Regions from separate parts of the Arhodomonas sp. SL1 genome, predicted to be linked through region 2. Evidence: predicted binding sites of a transcription regulator. Region 2 holds the regulator's gene; the other holds the start of a gene.
The links. The regulator FNR, encoded in region 2, switches genes on or off when oxygen is low (the NO sensors DNR and NnrR bind a similar motif). The targets are predictions, from matches to a motif close to TTGATNTANATCAA.
Positions count from the first base shown of each region.

Region 1: the regulator FNR is predicted to act here: its motif matches at 1,918-1,931, upstream of ccoN (cytochrome-c oxidase, cbb3-type subunit I).

Region 1 is NZ_JBPODZ010000001.1:419,956-424,309, forward strand. Features, by position in the region: gene ACQ754_RS01970 (GNAT family N-acetyltransferase) at 1-1,194, opposite strand, end outside; gene ACQ754_RS01975 (TIGR00730 family Rossman fold protein) at 1,206-1,787, opposite strand; gene ccoN (cytochrome-c oxidase, cbb3-type subunit I) at 2,081-3,499, shown strand; gene ccoO (cytochrome-c oxidase, cbb3-type subunit II) at 3,512-4,117, shown strand; gene ACQ754_RS01990 (cbb3-type cytochrome oxidase subunit 3) at 4,127-4,297, shown strand; gene ccoP (cytochrome-c oxidase, cbb3-type subunit III) at 4,294-4,354, shown strand, end outside.
Region 2 is NZ_JBPODZ010000004.1:285,036-289,389, forward strand. Features, by position in the region: gene nusB (transcription antitermination factor NusB) at 1-457, shown strand, start outside; gene ACQ754_RS08455 (DUF2889 domain-containing protein) at 454-990, shown strand; gene thiL (thiamine-phosphate kinase) at 987-1,967, shown strand; gene ACQ754_RS08465 (phosphatidylglycerophosphatase A family protein) at 1,964-2,434, shown strand; gene fnr (fumarate/nitrate reduction transcriptional regulator Fnr) at 2,517-3,293, shown strand; gene ACQ754_RS08475 (hypothetical protein) at 3,306-3,602, opposite strand; gene tnpA (IS200/IS605 family transposase) at 3,759-4,175, opposite strand; partial or broken gene ACQ754_RS08485 (helix-turn-helix domain-containing protein) at 4,198-4,354, shown strand, end outside.

The sequences.
Region 1 (4,354 bases), on a different contig from region 2:
TGTCTGGTAGTGCGCGTCGACAAGCAGCCCGAAGAGCTCGCGAAGCGCCCGCTCGTCGGCGGCCAAGGCCGAGGCACGCACGTGTTCCACCTGTGGTGGGGAATCCGGGGTGGTAACGCCGGTGGCCGGCTCGGCGTCGAGGAGCAGGGCCTCGAACAGGAATGCCTCCAGGGGATCACCCGTGGCCCATCGGACCGGAGTGGCCAAATGGAGCGCCGTGTATTCCGGGGCGATCCGTTCCAGTGTCTCCCGGAAACGGAGGCGGAAGCCGCGGCCGGTGCCCTCGTAGCCATGGATGGTGGTGGCGAAGGCCACCCGTTGGTAGCGCTGGAGCAGGGCCTCCAGGACGGGGCCGGACAGCCCGGCCGCCTCATCCACGAGCAGCAGCTGCGCGTCGTGGTGATGGCGCAGGAGCTCGTCGGCGGGAAGGAAACGCACCGCGGGTGTGACGTCCGCCCCCGCGTGCCGCAGCAGTGTCGTGGCGGCGGAACGCCGGGGCGCGGTGACGAGTATCGAGGCGTAACCGCTGGCGGCGAGGCGTGCCGCGGCAATCCCCAACGCAGCGCTCTTGCCCCGTCCGCGGTCCGCGGTGATCACGCACGGGTGCGGCCGAGGCGAGGATGCGACGCCGAGGACCGCCGCTACCGCCGCCTCCTGATCCCGGGTGGCGCATTGGGGATCCGCCGCTGGTGCAGTGGGTGGCGGCGGTGGAGGGAGCGGAGGAGGCGCCGCCGGGTGGATCATCACGGAGGCGTCTTCACGCAACAGCCGGATCAAGCGGCGGCGGAAGTGCCCGGCGGCATCGACGGGCTCTGCCGGCCAGGACAGCCAGCGTGCCAGCCCCGGATCCGCGAGAGATGGCCAGTCCGGGAGCGCTGGCACCAGCAGGCAGAGCAACCCGCCCCCTTGGACCGCGCCCGCCGCCGCGGCCAGCGCGTCCAGGTCCAGTCCTTCGCGGACGTCGATCAGAATGTCGCGGTACTCATGCCCCAATAGGGCCCCGGCGTCGTCCGGCCGGACGCTGCCCACCGGCAGGTCGGTGGCACTGGTTACCGCGATCGCCGGGGCCTCGAGGGCTGCCGCTGTAGGTGCGAGTGTTGCCGGCGGGGGAAGGACCACCAGCCGGCGGTATGCGTTATGGGGATCCCGGGCCTCGGCAAGGTACGCGCGGAGCCTGCTTGTGGAAGGGACCATCGACGCGACGCCTAGGTGCTCCGCTCGTCGATCCACTGGGTGACACGTGGTGGTCGATAGGCGGCGAATCCCTCCAGCAAACCGTCCGGGTCGTCCCCGACCAGTAGCATCTCCCGGTGGGAGCGTGGCAGAAAGCCCGCCGTCACCGCGGCGTCGAGGAAGCGCACCAGGTGATCGAAATAGCCGGCAACGTTGAGCAGCCCGCAGGGCTTACGGTGGAAGCCGAGCTGTGCCCAGGTGAGGATCTCGAAGACCTCCTCCAGCGTGCCCAGGCCGCCGGGTAGGGCGATGAATGCGTCCGAGAGCTCGGCCATGCGCGCCTTGCGCTGGTGCATGGAGTCCACTACCTCGAGGTCGGTGATCTCCCGATGGCCCACCTCCCGTGCGAGCAGGCTCTCGGGGATGACGCCGATGACCTCGCCGCCGGCGTCTAGGGCACCGTCCGCCACCGCGCCCATCATTCCGACGGCGGCGCCGCCGTATACCACGGTCGCCCGTTGCCGGGCGAGGGCGGCCCCCAGGGCGAAGGCGGCCTCACGGAACTCCGGGTGGTGGCCGGGGCGCGACCCGCAGTAGACACAGATGCGCTTCATTCTCCCTCCAATGGTGTTCCGGGCGCAGCGGCACGCCGGGGACGGCCCGCGTCCACTATTACGTAGAAGCATATGTTTATGCTATTTTTGTGGTTGCTCCGGGGCGCCACCCGGTGGCGACCTAAGCGAGTTGATGCAAATCAACAACCCCGGCGGCGTCTACGCGATAATGATGCAGCGCTCGGGTAGTTTCGTCGAGCCGCGCAGGACAGGCGAGCCCGCCACTTCGCACGGCGGGGCCAAGCGCGACAACTACTAATCCGCAATCCGTACTTGAGATGGAAATCCGATCTATGGACGCGACACCGGCCTACAACGACAAAGTGGTGCGCCAGTTCGCCATCGCGACGGTGGTATGGGGGGTGGTGGGCATGCTCGTCGGCGTGTTCATCGCGGCCCAGATGTACTGGCCTGCACTGAATTTCGACTTGCCATGGCTGACCTTTAGCCGTTTGCGGCCCCTGCATACCAATGCCGTGATCTTCGCGTTCGGGGGCAGCGCGTTGATCGGCACCTCCTACTATGTGGTGCAGCGCACCTGTGGCAGGCGATTGTTGTCGGACGCGCTGACCGCATTCACCTTCTGGGGCTGGCAGGTGGTCATCGTGGCGGCCGCGATCACCCTGCCGCTGGGGATTACCCAGAGCAAGGAGTATGCGGAGCTCGAGTGGCCCATCGATGTGCTAATCACGTTGGTGTGGGTCGCCTACGCGGTGGTCTTCTTCGGCACCATCCTCAAGCGCCGGGAAAAGCATATCTACGTGGCCAACTGGTTCTACGGCGCGTTCATCATCACCATCGCGCTGCTCCACGTGGTGAATAATCTGGCCATCCCGGTGTCGCTGACCAAGTCCTACCCGGTCTACTCCGGTGCGGTGGATGCGATGGTGCAGTGGTGGTACGGGCACAACGCGGTGGGCTTCTTCCTGACCGCGGGCTTTCTCGGGATGATGTACTACTTTGTGCCCAAGCAGGCGGGGCGGCCGATCTATTCGTACCGGCTTTCGGTGGTGCACTTCTGGGCCTTGATCTCGGTGTACATGTGGGCCGGCCCCCACCATCTGCACTGGACGGCCCTGCCGGAATGGGCCCAGTCGCTGGGTATGGTGTTCTCGCTGATCCTGCTTGCGCCGTCATGGGGCGGCATGATCAACGGGATCATGACGTTGTCCGGGGCGTGGCATAAGCTCCGCGATGACCCGATCATCCGCTTCCTCATCGTCTCCCTATCGTTCTACGGCATGTCCACGTTCGAGGGGCCGATGATGTCCATCAAGACGGTGAACGCGCTGTCCCACTACACCGACTGGACGATCGGCCACGTGCATTCGGGGGCGCTGGGCTGGGTGGCGTTCATCACCATCGGATCCATGTATGCGCTGATCCCCAAGCTCTGGGGGCGCGAGCAGATGTATAGCATCAAGGCCATCGGTGCCCATTTCTGGATCGCCACCATCGGCGTGGTGCTCTACATCGCCTCCATGTGGATCGCGGGCGTCATGCAGGGACTGATGTGGCGGGCGACCAATCCGGACGGCACCCTTACCTACAGCTTCGTGCAGTCCCTCGAGGCTACCTATCCCTACTATGCGGTGCGTCTGCTCGGCGGCGTGCTGTTCCTTACCGGCATGCTGATCATGGCCTGGAACGTGTGGATGACCGTTCGCCCGCACGAGCGTGCAGCGACACGCCCGGCACCGGAAACCGCTTGAGGAGCACCATCGATGTCACATGAGGTAGTCGAGAAAAACGTCGGGCTGATGGCGGTGCTCATCTTCATCGTGGTGAGCATCGGTGGCCTGGTGGAGATCGTGCCGTTGCTGTTCGCCTCCCAGACCACTGAGCCGGTGGAGGGGGTGGAACCCGATCCGCCGCTGGAATTCGCGGGTCGGGATGTCTACGTGCGTGAGGGTTGCTACAACTGTCACTCCCAGCAGATCCGGCCCTTCCGCGCGGAGACCGAACGCTACGGCCACTATTCGGTGGCGGGGGAGTTCGTCTACGACCGTCCCTTCCAGTGGGGGTCCAAGCGCACCGGCCCTGATCTGGCCCGCGTCGGTGGCCGGTATTCCGATGACTGGCACTACGCGCATCTGATGAACCCTAGGGACGTGGTGCCCGAGTCCAATATGCCCGCCTACCCGTGGTTGGCGGAACGGGAGTTGGACCCGGAGGCGGTGGTCTCGCGGATGCGCTCGCAGAAGCGGCTCCTCGGTGTCCCGTATAGCGAGGAGCAGCTCAATGAGGCCGCGTCACAACTCGAGGGCAAGACCGAAATGGATGCCGTGATCGCCTACCTCCAGGGGCTGGGCACGGCGGTGAGCCGGTGAGGGTGGGCCATGGATAGCGGTACCGTCAGCGGCATCATTACCGGGGTCCTCCTGGTGATATTCGTCGGCATTGTGTTCTGGGCCTACAGCGGTCGCCGCAAGAAGGACTTCGACGAGGCGGCCCGCCTGCCTGTCGATGCGGAGCGGCGTGACGAAAAAGACAGAAGGAATGGGCAATGAGCAGCTTCTGGCACTGGTTCATCATCGTACTCACGCTGGCGAACATCGCCGCCTGCT
Region 2 (4,354 bases):
CCATCAGGATTACCGACGCCGTAGCCGGGCCCGGCGCCGGGCGCTGCAGGCCCTGTACCAGTGGCAGGTGGCCGGCCAGGACCTCGCCGCCATCGAGCAGCAGTTCCTGGAGGAGTACCGCATGGGTCGCACCGACCTGGAGTACTTCGCGGTGCTGCTCCATGGTGTGCCCGCCACCGTCACACGCTTGGATGCGGCCATCGAGCCCTGGCTGGACCGCCCCTTCCGGACCCTGGACCCGGTGGAGCGGGCGATCCTGCGACTGGGCACCTATGAGCTCCTCGAGCGCCTGGAGGTGCCCTATCGGGTGGTCGTCAACGAGGCGGTGGAGCTGGCCAAGGCCTTCGGTGCCGAGCAGAGTCACCGCTACATCAACGGCGTCCTCGATCGGGTCGGGCGCGCCAGCGAGCTGCGGGCCGCCGAGCTGCGACGCGGCCGTGGGGGAGGTGAGCGATGAGCCTGCCCGAGCCCCGGCCCAGGCGCCGACTGCACCGACGGCGGATCGTCCTCGACGGCTATCGCCGCGAGGACGGCCTCTGGGAGGTGGAGGCCGCGCTGGTGGATACCAAAACACAGCCCTTCGAGCTGCAATTCCGCGGCGAGCTCGCCCCTGGTGAACACATCCACGACATGGCGCTACGGGTGGCCCTGGACGACGACCTCACCATCCGTGAGGCGGCGGCCAGCATGGACGCCACACCGTTTCCGGACTGCCCCGGCGCGGAGCAAGCCTACCGCGCCCTGGTGGGCGTGCAGATAGGGCCCGGTTGGATAAAGGCCGTCAACGAGCGCATCGGCCGGACGGCGGGCTGCACCCATCTCTTCGAGCTGTTGCGGCCCATCGCCACTACCGCCTACCAGATGATCTATCCGGCACGGGACCGGGGCAGCGAGACGCCGGTGCTGCTGGATACCTGCCACGGCTGGCGTGCCGGCGGTCAGGCCATCTCCACCCTCTACCCGGAGTGGTTCCGCCCGGAGTCTGAATGAGCCTCTCGGAGTTCCAGCTCATCGAGCGCTTCTTCGCCGGGCTGGGGGCTGCCCGGGCCGACGTCCGGCTGGGTCACGGCGATGACGCCGCCCTGGTGGACTGCGGTGGCGCTACCCTGGCCCTGGCGGTGGACACCCTCATCGAGGGCGTGCACTTTCCCGCTGACGCGCCGGCGGCGAGCATCGGCCACAAGCTCCTGGCAGTGAACCTGAGCGACATGGCCGCCATGGGGGCGGAGCCGGCCTGGGCGCTGCTGGCCCTGACCCTGCCGGCGGTGGACGAGACGCGGCTGGCGGCGATCCGCGAGGGCCTGGACGCGCTCGCCTCCCGGCACGGACTGGCGCTGATCGGCGGTGACACCACCCGCGGCGAATCACTGGTGGCCTCGCTGTTTGTGGCAGGCCACGCAGGGGAGGACGCCCTGCGTCGGGATGGGGCCCGACCCGGTGACTGGGTCTGGGTATCCGGTGCGCCCGGCGAGGCCGCTGCCGGCCTGGCGCTCTGGCAGGCCAGTGTGCGGGACGGCCCGGGGGTGGCGCAGCTGCTGCGCCGGCTGCACTGGCCGGAGCCCCGCGTCGCCCTGGGCCGGGGGCTCCGCGGTGTGGCCAGCGCCGCGGTGGATGTCTCCGATGGGGTGGTGGCGGATGCCGGACATCTCGCCCATCGCAGCGGTGTGGCGCTTACCATCCGCGCCGCGGACCTGCCGCTGTCCCCTGCGCTCACCGCCTGCGCCGGCGAGCGAGCGATGGAATACGCCCTCGCCGGCGGCGACGACTACGAACTGCTATTCACAGCACCCGAGGCGGCGAGCGAGGCGGTCCGCCGTGCCGCCGACGCGGCGGGCGTGACGGTGCATCCCGTCGGTGGGGTGGCGGCCGGGCGCGCGGAGGTCACCGTCATCGATGCCGACGGGGCGCCGATGAAGGTGGCCCGGGGCGGGTATCGGCACTTTGACGGAGGGGGAGGGGGCCGGTGACCGGCGCCTTCCGGCTGCGCGATCCGCGCCAGTTTCTCGCCCTCGGTTTCGGCAGCGGGCTGGCGCCCCGGGCCCCCGGCACGGTGGGTACGCTGGCGGCATTGCCGCTGGTCTGGGGCCTCAGCCTGCTCCCGCTCGGGCTGTACCTGTTGGCGGTGGGCGTCGCCTTCCTGCTGGGATGTTGGGTCTGCGGGGCCACGGCCCGGGCGGTAGGGGTGCATGATCACCCGGCCATCGTGTGGGACGAGTTCGTGGGCCTCGCGGTGACCCTCATCGCCGTCCCCTCCACACCCCTCGCCCTGGTGCTGGCTGTGGTCCTGTTCCGGGTGTTCGATATCCTCAAGCCCTGGCCTATCCGTTGGCTGGACCGCCATGTCCATGGCGGTCTGGGCATCATGCTCGACGATGTCATCGCCGCCATACCGGCGGCGGCGATACTCCACGGTGTCCTGTTGGTGCTCGGCTGAGGCCGGTTTCCCCTTACCCGCTGCAGGGCGGATCGAGTATGCTGGGGCGCACAAGGAAGACCACCACCCAGGGTTCTTCACGATGAGCGATCCGCCCAATTCCCAGGGCCTACGGGTATCGCGGCTGCGCAGCGCCTGCAATGACTGCGGGCTGGTGCAGCTATGCCTGCCGGTCAGCCTGGAATCGGAGGATGTGGACCGCCTGGACCGCATCGTCCAGCCACGCCGGCCGATCCGGCGTAGCGATCACCTCTACCGGGCCGGGGATCCCTTCGGCGCCATCTTCGTGGTGCGCACGGGGGCACTGAAGACCTATACCCTCTCCGAGTCGGGCGAAGAGCAGATCATGGGCTTCCACCTGCCGGGGGAGGTGGTGGGACTGGACGCCATCAGCCAGGGCCGGCATCCCTGCGGGGCCCAGGCCCTGGAGACCACGACGGTCTGCGAGATCCCCTTCGAGCGCCTCGAGGACCTCTCGGGACGGATCCCCGGGTTGCAGCACCAGCTGTTGCGCCTGATGAGCAAGGAGATCTTCGCCGACCACGAGATGCTCCACGCGCTCGCCAATCGCAGCGCCGAGGAGCGGCTGGCCATCGTGCTGCTGAGCCTGTCCCAGCGCTTCGCCCGCCGCGGGCTCTCACCGTGGCGGTTCCGGTTGCCCATGTCCCGTTCCGAGCTCAGCAACTACCTAGGGGTGGCGCCGGAGACCATGAGCCGCCTGTTCCGCCGCTTCCAGGAGCGTGGCTGGATCGCGAGCCACGGCAAGGAGCTGTCCCTGGAGGACGTGCGGGAGCTAAAGGCCGTCGCGGGCCCGCGGCTCCCCGAGGACGCCGGGGCCGACGCCACCTCACGCCCGTGATCCCGGGAGGGTTTAGCCGCTGAGGTCCTCGCCTCGCCGGTGCCAGCGTTGCTGCTGGGCTTGGGCCACCAGGCGGTGCCAGCGCAGCACCTCCGGGTGCTCCGGGTACTGGGTGAGTAGCCGCCCCGTCTGATACCGAAGGTCGTCAATCAGCGTCTGGCGCAAGGGCTCGCTGGTCAGCGTGTGGGCCGCTACCCATTGTTCCCGGGTCTGTTCCAGGGCCTGGTCGAGACGCTCGTTGCCGGAGAGGCCGGCAATGCCGCCCAACACCAGCATGGCGATGAGCGTGCTTATCAATACCCGTGGCATCCATTCTCCTCCCGTGGGTTCTGTCCTGCGTTCGGGCCGACGACGTCAGACCGCGTCAACGCCGCGTCGTTCCCTACCAATCCGCGCCGCAGTGCTCCGCCTATAGCCGCTATGCGGCTTAGGGGGTGGTGAAGCGGCGCATGGCGCGAAGCGCGATCACTCCGACGCTTCCTGTTGCTCGATGTAGTGCTTCAGCACCGAGAGCGGCGCACCGCCGACGCTGATAATGCAGTAACTCCGAGACCAGAAAACCGGCTTGCGCCAGTAGTAGCGCTGCAAGTGTTCCTTGTACTCCTTGCGGATCAGTCGGGAGGTGACGGTCTTGAGATTGTTCACGAACGCGGACGGCGCAGTGCGCGGCGTCAACTCCAGGAGCAGGTGCACATGATCCGGCTCGCCGTTGAACTCCAGCACCTCGCCTTCCCACTTTCCGGTTGTGGCGCGGGCGATCTCCTCCAATCGGGAAAGCATCGGTTTCGTGATGCACTTGCACCGGTATTTGGTGACCATAACCAAATGGTACTGTAGCCGGTACGTACAATGATAGAGCCGTTTTAGCGGTTGTGAATCCATAATAACCAAGTATAATTTTCGTATGGTCCAGCGCAAGGTCACATACCGGCTTTACCCCACGACGGCCCAGCTTGCTGTCCTGGAGCGCCAACGCTGGGTCCATTGCCTGCTGTGGAATGAGGCACTGGCCGAGCGGCGCCGGGCCTGGGGCGAGCGACAGGAGTCGCCGGGGTTCTCGG